DNA from 2 places in the Methylocystis sp. S23 genome. Region 1 is predicted to be linked to the other one. Evidence: predicted binding sites of a transcription regulator. Region 1 holds the regulator's gene; the other holds the start of a gene.
The links. The regulator LexA, encoded in region 1, represses DNA repair genes until DNA is damaged. The targets are predictions, from matches to a motif close to TGTTCNNNNTGTGTTCNG.
Positions count from the first base shown of each region.

Region 2: the regulator LexA is predicted to act here: its motif matches at 1,663-1,680, upstream of ssb (single-stranded DNA-binding protein).

Region 1 covers NZ_CM134185.1:2,829,351-2,833,558, reverse strand. Annotated here, with positions in the region: gene ACV7JP_RS13850 (ComEC/Rec2 family competence protein) at 1-1,779, shown strand, start outside; gene lexA (transcriptional repressor LexA) at 1,875-2,588, opposite strand; gene ACV7JP_RS13840 (L,D-transpeptidase family protein) at 2,995-4,167, opposite strand.
Region 2 covers NZ_CM134185.1:3,696,202-3,700,409, forward strand. Annotated here, with positions in the region: gene dctA (C4-dicarboxylate transporter DctA) at 134-1,399, shown strand; gene ssb (single-stranded DNA-binding protein) at 1,784-2,302, shown strand; gene ACV7JP_RS18120 (TadE/TadG family type IV pilus assembly protein) at 2,825-3,466, shown strand; gene ACV7JP_RS18125 (TadE/TadG family type IV pilus assembly protein) at 3,486-4,124, shown strand; gene ACV7JP_RS18130 (pilus assembly protein TadG-related protein) at 4,134-4,208, shown strand, end outside.

The DNA.
Region 1 (4,208 bases):
CCGGCGCGCGTGCGGCTTACGACTCGCGGCGAGCCGGGCTTCGCGGCGGGGGATTTCATCGCCCTGAAGGCGCGGCTGACGCCGCCGGCGCGCGCGGCGCTGCCTGGCGGCTATGATTTTGCGCGCGACGCCTATTTTGCAAGGCTCGGCGGCGTCGGCAACGCGCTCGGGCGCGTCGAAACGATGCCCCCGCCGGACCCGCCGCCTTTGTCGCTGCGTTTTTTCGCCGCCGTCGACCGCGTGCGGAACGCCCTCGCGTCGCGCGTCTACAAAACCATTGGCGGCGACGCCGGCGCGATCGCCGCCGCCATGGTGACCGGCAAGCGCGATTATCTTTCCGAAAGCGCGAGAGACCTCATCCGCCGCGCCGGCATTTTCCACATCGTCACCATTTCCGGCATGCAGATGACGCTCGTCGCCGGCATCTTCTTCGTCGGCTTCCGGCGGCTTCTGGCGACGTCGGAGACGCTCGCCCTGAACTACCCCATCAGGAAATGGGCGGCGGCGCTCGCGATCGTCGGCGCCGTCCTCTATGACATCGGCACGGGCTCGCGCGTCGGCACGGAGCGCGCGCTGGTCATGACGGTCATCATGCTCGCCGCCGCGCTGTTCGACCGGCCATCGCTCTCAATGCGCAATCTCGCGCTCGCGGCCTTCTTCGTCATCGCCTTCGAGCCGGAGGCGATTCTCGGCGCGAGCTTCCAGCTTTCCTTCGCGGCGGTCGCGGCGCTCATCGCGGTCTATGAATGGCGCGGCGACTATCTCTCGGGGAGCCGCGCGCAAGCGTCCGCCCCCGGCCTCTCCAGCCGCATGTCCGAATGGCGCGAGGAGCTTGTTGAGCGCATGCTGCACGGCCCGGGCGCCGCATTGGCGGCGACGCTGTGCGCGACCTCCGCCACCGCCGCCTTCATGGCGAACGACTTTCACGAAATCAGCCCCTATGTGCTGATCGGCAATCCGCTCACCCTCGCCGTCATCGAATTCTTCGCCGTGCCCTGCGCGCTGATCGGCGCGGCGCTCTATCCCTTCGGGCTCGACGGCTTCATCTGGCGTTATCTCGAGATGGGCATCCATCTCGTGACCTGGCTCGCGGGGCTGATCGCCGCCGCGCCTGGCGCAAGCCTTCACGTGCGCGCCTTCGCGCCCTGGGCCATCCTGTTTCTCGCCCTCGCCGTGCTCTCCATGGCGTTGTGGCGGACCTGGACGCTGCGCGCGACGGCGCTGCCGCTCGCGCTGATCGGCCTCATGGGCGCGACGAAGGGCGCGGGCTTCGACATCGCCGTGCCGGCTACGGGAGACGCCGCCGCGCTGCGCCTGCCTTCCGGAGAACTCACGCTGCTCGGCAAGAAGCCGAGCGCCTTCGCGACCGAACAATGGCTGCGCGCCGACGCCGACGCCCGCGCGGCGGCGGACGCCAAAGGCGGCGTCTCATGCGACGACGCAGGCTGCGTCGGCCGCGCAGCCGACGGCCGCGTCGTCGCGCTCGTCACGAGCCGCGCGGCCCTTTTCGAAGATTGCGCGCGCGCTTCGATCCTCGTCACGCCGCTGCGCGCGCCGGACGGCTGCGCCGCGCCGATCGTCATCGATCGGCGCAAGCTCGCGGAGACCGGCGCCGTCTCGCTGCGGCTGGAGAAGGACGGGAATGTCGCCTGGACGACGTCGCGGGGCGTCAACGAGGACCGTCCCTGGTCGCCGCGGCCGATCCACAACGCGAAGCGCGCGCCGGCGCCGGAGGAGGACGAAACGGAAGGCGCCGAACTGTCCGAACCATTGGAGTGAGCGTCGCGGCCATCGCCGCCGCAATCCGCGCCGGCCGGCCCCGTTAAGGCCGAAGACCGCCCCGGCCGCGCCATTCATCAGAAGCCTGCGCCCGCTCAATATTTCCGCAGAAGGCTCACCAGCTTGCCCTGAATGCGCACCTTGTCGGGGCCGAAGATGCGGGTCTCATAGGCGGGATTCGCCGCTTCGAGCGCAATCGAGGCGCCGCGCTTGCGCAGCCGCTTCAGCGTCGCCTCCTCATCCTCGATCAGGGCCACGACGATATCGCCCGTATCGGCGTAATCCTGCTTCTTGATGACGACGGTGTCGCCGTCGAGAATTCCCGCCTCGATCATCGAATCGCCGCGCACCTCCAGAGCGAAATGCTCGCCCGTGGAAAGCATCTCCGGCGGCAGGCTGATCGTGTGGCTGCGCGTCTGGATGGCGGAGATGGGCGTGCCGGCGGCGATCCGCCCCATGACGGGAATCGCGACCTGCTGGCTCGACTCTTCCTCGCCGCGCTCATGCAGCGGCCGGACGCGGCCGAGATTTCCCTGGATGACCGAAGGCGCGAATTTGCCGCCGCGCGGACCGCCGCCGCCGCGCGGCGTCGCCGATTCCGGCAGGCGCAGCACCTCCAGCGCCCGCGCGCGATTCGGCAGCCGGCGAATGAAGCCCCGCTCCTCGAGCGCGAGAATCAGACGGTGAATGCCGGATTTGGAACGCAGGTCGAGCGCGTCCTTCATCTCGTCGAAGGACGGCGGAACGCCTGATTCCTTGAGCCTTTCGTGAATGAAACGCAGCAGATCGCTCTGCTTCTTCGTCAACATGATCCGCCCCCGGCCACACCGCGCTCCGCTACAAACAAATCATGAACATCTATAAGCGTTCGCTGTGCGTTCCGCAAGCTTTATCGCGGGTGGGGTTAATAGAAGCTGTATGATCGCGGCAGGTCGGCGCCCGCGCGCGTCCGGCGGCGTCGCTGGCCGCTTCAGCTCGAGGCGGGAGGCGCTGACATTATGCGGCTCGATGACATGGCGGCTGCCGAGCGTCGCCCGCATATATTCCTGGATGACGAAATTCTTTTCGACCGAAAGGATAGCGTGCCCGGCCGAAATATATTGCAGCCGCTCCGCGGCGCCGTCCGCGCGCGGCTTTTGCGAGCGCCCGATAAGGAAACGCCGCCGCCTTCCTTCCGAAAGCGGCGGCGCCCAAATGTGGCTTTTGCGCGCGCGGCTATTTCTTCGTCCCGAGCGCTTTCTTGATCGACGCCGTCGGGCTGTCGTCCGAGGCCAGCGCAGACATTTCGCGGCGCTCGTCGGGCGCGAGGGATTGGGCGACGCTCGTCGTCTCGGCCTCGCGGGACTGCGCGGCGGCCTTGGCGGCGGCCATGGTCACGATGGGCGACTTGGCGGCGATCTGCGTGGCCTTCGCGCCCGCTTTCACGGGCTTCTCTTCGAGCGCGATTTCCATCGGCGCGCTCAGCGCCTCGGGGCGGCTCGCTTCGGCGACGCGCGCAAGGAAGCTCGGATGCATGCCGCCGTCCTGATAGACGACGCGCACCGGCTTCACGCTCTGGGCCAGCTCGGCGACCTTTTCCTCGTCCTTGGACGCCTTGGCGGAGACGCTCGCGATCAGGTCCGGATCGTGCTTGAGGGGCGGACAGGCGGAGAGCGGGTCCATATGGCCGGCGCCCTGGGCGTTGAAGACATAGCGGCGGCCGCAGAAAGCGACCGTCGGCTCCTCCTTCGTCACCTCGAAATGATCGTTTCCTTCCTTCAGATTCTTCCAGAAGCCGATATTGGGGTCGAGCCGGTGCTTGGCGAGATTCTCCGCCGTCATCCGGAACGGATAGGACTGCATCTGGATCGCGCGCTGGCCGCCGTTGAAGGCCGAGCGGGCGATGGCGTAGATCTCCGCGATCTGCGCGTCGGTCATGGAAAAGCAGCCGGCCGAGGAGCAGGCCCCATGGACCATGATGGTGCCGCCCGTATGCCCGAGCGCGCGGTCGAGCTGGTTCGGATAGCCGACATTGAAGGAGAGATAATAAGCGGAATTGGGGTTCATCTGCGCCGGCGCGATGGCGTAGAAGCCCTCGGGCACCTGTCGGTCGCCTTCGCGCGTCTTGGGCCCGAGCTGACCGGACCAGCGACACATGGGGAAGGTCTTGAGGTGGACATATTTGCCCTCCCCGTTCATCTTCCAGATTTCGAACTCCGCCTCTTTCTTATAGGCGCGGATCAGCATCGGCGCCTCCTTGGTCGTGCCGACCTGCGCCATCTTGGCGAGCGTCTCGGGAGGCACGGGCGCGAGCGAGCGCTGGGAAATGCCGCTATCCTGGCAAGAGGCGAGAGAAAGCCCGGCGAGAGCGGCGATGGCCGCGACCGGCTTCAAGACCCGATACTTCATGCGCTCAGCTCCCCTCTGCGCCCCGGCGCCCGCGCACATAC
Region 2 (4,208 bases), 870 kb from region 1:
CTTTCCGCCACAATATTGCTCGAGCGTTACCCCTACCCGCCCTCGCTTCGCGAGACCACGCTCCCCTGCGGGGGGATGGACGCCGCCGCCGCCGGCTGCGTAAGCTCTGCCTTGTCTCCCGCCAGAGGCCGGCATGAAGAAACCGATTCACCAGTTGCTCTACGTTCAGGTCCTCGTCGCCATCGCGCTCGGCGCGCTCTTCGGCTTTCTCGCGCCGCATCTCGCCGCCGCCGATTGGGTGAAGGCGCTGGGCGACGGCTTCGTGAAGCTCATCAAAATGGCGATTGCGCCGATCATCTTCTGCACGGTGGTCTCGGGCGTCGCCCATATAGAGGACGCCAAGAAGGTCGGGCGCGTCGGCGTCAAGGCGCTCATTTACTTCGAGATCGTCTCCACCTTCGCGCTCGCCATCGGCCTCCTCGTCGGCAATATATTGAAGCCCGGCGGCGATTTCGCCGGCACGGCGGACGCGGCGGCCATCGCCAAATATACGGAGGCCGCGGCGCGGCGCGGCGGCGTGGATTTCCTGCTCGACATCATCCCCGACAGCGCCGTCGGCGCCTTCGCCAAGGGCGACATTCTGCAGGTGCTCCTGTTCTCCCTGCTTTTCGGCTTCGCGCTGCTGTCGCTCGGCGAGCGGGGACGGCCGATGCGGCAATGGGTCGAGGAGGCCGGCCACGCCATGTTCGCCCTCATCGGCATTGTGATGAGGGCCGCGCCCATCGGCGCCTTCGGGGCCATGGCCTACACGGTCGGCAAATATGGCTCGGCGGCGCTCCTGTCGCTGGGCGGCCTCATCGGCGCCTTCTATCTCACCTCGGCCCTTTTCGTCGCGATCGTGCTCGGGGCCATCGCGGCGGCGGTTGGTTTCAATATCTTCCGCTTCCTGGCTTTTCTGAAGGACGAGCTGCTGATCGTGCTTGGCACCTCGTCATCCGAAAGCGCCCTGCCCGCTTTGATGGAGAAGCTCCAGCGCCTCGGCTGCTCGAAATCCGTCGTCGGCCTCGTCGTGCCCACGGGCTACAGCTTCAATCTCGACGGCACGAATATCTATATGACGCTGACGACGCTCTTCATCGCCCGCGCCATGGGCTCGGAGCTGGATTTCACCCATCAGGCGACGATCCTCGTCGTGGCGATGCTCACCTCCAAAGGCGCGAGCGGCGTCTCGGGCGCCGGCTTCGTCACGCTGGCCGCGACGCTCACCGCCGTCGATCCGGCGCTGGCGCCGGGCATGTCCTTCGTGCTCGGCATCGACAAATTCATGAGCGAGTGCCGCGCGCTGACCAATTTCATCGGCAATGGCGTGGCGACGATCGTCGTTTCGGCGTGGGAGGGAGAGCTGGACCGGGAGAAGCTGAAAGCAGAGCTCTCGGGGACGGGCGGCGGGGAGGTTTAGCCGTTTCGCATTCATCGGAGTGGCGACTTCGCCGCGCCATAGCCTTTTACGCCCCTCTGATACGGTTTCCGCTTGATTGCTTCCTATGACGCTCCCGCCGTCATGCGAGCCGAAGGCGAAGCAATCCAGAGCGTCGTCACGGCTCCTGGATTGCTTCGTCGCCGACGCTCCTCGCAATGACGGCGCGCGAGCGAATTAGCCGGAACCGGTAGATGGCGCGACCGCCCGGCATGACGGGCCTTGCGCCGGGCCGGGCCGGATGCTAGAACAAAAAAAGAACATAAGCCCGGCCGCGCTTGCATCATCTGTGGACAAGCCCTTCCAGAACGTCGGCGGCGGGCGGGATGGCGTTAGAGTGCCCTGCGCAATCAATTGGAGAGAGACATGGCGGGTAGCGTCAACAAGGTCATTCTGGTCGGCAATCTGGGCCGCGATCCGGAAGTGCGGACCTTTCCGTCGGGCGACCGCGTCGTCTCCTTCTCGCTCGCGACGACGGAGTCCTGGCGCGACAAGAACACCGGCGAGCGCAAGGACCGCACCGAGTGGCACAATATCCAGATCTTCAATGAGGCGCTCGGAAAGATCGCGGAGCAATACTGCCGCAAGGGCGCCAAGATCTATATCGAGGGCCAGCTCCAGACCCGCGAATATACGGACAAGGACGGCAATCAGCGCAAAGTCACGGAAGTCGTGGTTCCGCGCTTCCGGGGCGAGATGACGCTGCTCGACAGCAAGGGCGGCGGCCGCGGCGAGGGCGATTTCGAGGGCGGCGGCTATCAGGGCGGCGGCGGCTCCTTCGGCCGCTCCTCGCCCATGGAGCGCGCGCCCGCCGAGCGCCGCCCCGCCCCGGCCTCCGCCGGCGGCCGCCTTTCCGACCAGCTGGACGACGACATTCCGTTCTAATCCGCCGGGTCGCCGGCCGCAACGCCGCCGCGCAAGCGGCCGGCGCTTTCGCCTTGTCGTACCGGCTCCGTTCGACTCATTCCGCGCGCCCCCTCATTGCGAGAAGCGAAGCGACGAAGCAATCCAGAAGCTTCGTCCGGGCGGCGTTCTGGTTTGCTTCGCCTTCGGCTCGCAATGACGGGCGCGCGAGCGTCGTCGCAAAGCGATGCGGGGGCCGTATCATACGAAAGGGCGTCGGCCCGGCGGCCTCTCGGATTCTCGCCCGCGAATGAAGCGCTCCCAAGCGCGCCTCAATCCCCAAGGATTCCGAGCATCTCCTACCGGTGAATTTAACGTTAAGCCCAGATCGATCAAAACTAGTTGCAATTGTCTAAAACATTCGAAGATCGGGACAAGGATTCGTTAAGGAAACGCTAACACTCTCGCGCGTCAGAGGCGGCGCTCAAGAAAGCGGAACCGCCTGGAATTTCAGGGGGCGCGCGGCGATCGACCGCGCTTCCCGCCATTGAGCGAGAACGAAAAATGATCGAACGCGTTAACGAATCCTCTTCACGGGACATCCCCGCGAAAGCGGAAAATCGCGCTGATTTCGTTCACGACGCCCGCGGCTTCGCGGCGGTCGAATTCGGCCTCATCGCGCTCCCCTTCCTGCTGCTGATCCTGGCGATCCTCGAATATAGCTACGGCAATTTCGCGCAGTCGCGGCTCGACGCCGTCGTGCAGCAGACCGCCCGCGCGATCATGACCGGCTATGCGCAGAACCAGTCGATCGGCGGAAAGCCTCTCAACGCCAATCAGTTCCGCGCAAACGTCATGTGCCCGAAACTGCCGGCGGTCATGAGCTGCGACGACCTCTATGTGGATGTGCAGACTTTCGACGCGCCGGTTGGCGGCGCGGCGCCCGCGACGACGCCCTACGCCAATTACGTCAAGGCCGACAAAAGCGGCCTCAAGCCGCCGGCGCTGGACAATGCGCTGAACGCCTACTGCATCGGCGGGGCCAAGAAATATGTGGTGATCCGCGCCGCTTATCCGACGCCGATCCTCACGACCGCCGCGCTCTTCCCGAACCAGGCGATCTACAAGGGCCGCAAGTCCCGCATCGTCGTATCGACCGCGACCTTCAAGAACGAGCCCTTCCCGGCCGCCTATGCCGGCTGCTGAAACCAAGGAACGACGTGAGATGAGCAAGAATCTTCTTCGCGAGAAACAGGGTTTCGCCGCCGTCGAATTCGGCCTCGCCTTTCCCTTGCTCGGCCTGATGCTGCTCGGCTTCATCGAGCTCGACCGCTACGCCTGGGCGACGCGGCAGCTCGAAATGACCGCGAACGCCGTGGCGCAGATGCTGTCGCAATCGCAGAAGGTCGAGCCCGTCGACATGAAATACGCCCAGGACTCCGTGATGGTCCTGTTCCCGCGCGCGCTGCAGGACGGCGCGCGGCTGGGCCAGAGCTGGAACAATATGGTCAAGATCGGCATGAGCGCGGTAGGTTTCACGCCGACCGTCCCCGGCTGCGTCGCCGCCTGCGTCTATCAGGCGAAGGTCGCCTGGAGCGGCGGGTCGGATCGGCGCCCCTGCAACACGGCGCTGACGCCCGTGCCCGACAATACGGCGCCGAGCAAGACGACCCTGCCGACCGACGTCTACGGCCCCAACGCCGTCATCGTGGTCGATCTCACCTTCGCCTATCAGCCGCTCTTCGCGCAGAAGATCTTCGGCCCGCTCACCATCAAGCGCTCGAGCTATCTGCAGCCGCGCTACGTCAATAATCTTTCCTATTCGGTCGCCGGCGGCGATTCCTTCGTCACCACCTGTGCTTGAGAGCGTATCATGCGTCAGACCTCCAAGATTGCGCGTTTCGCGAAAAACGAGAAGGGCGGCGTCGCCGTCGTGATGGGCCTCACC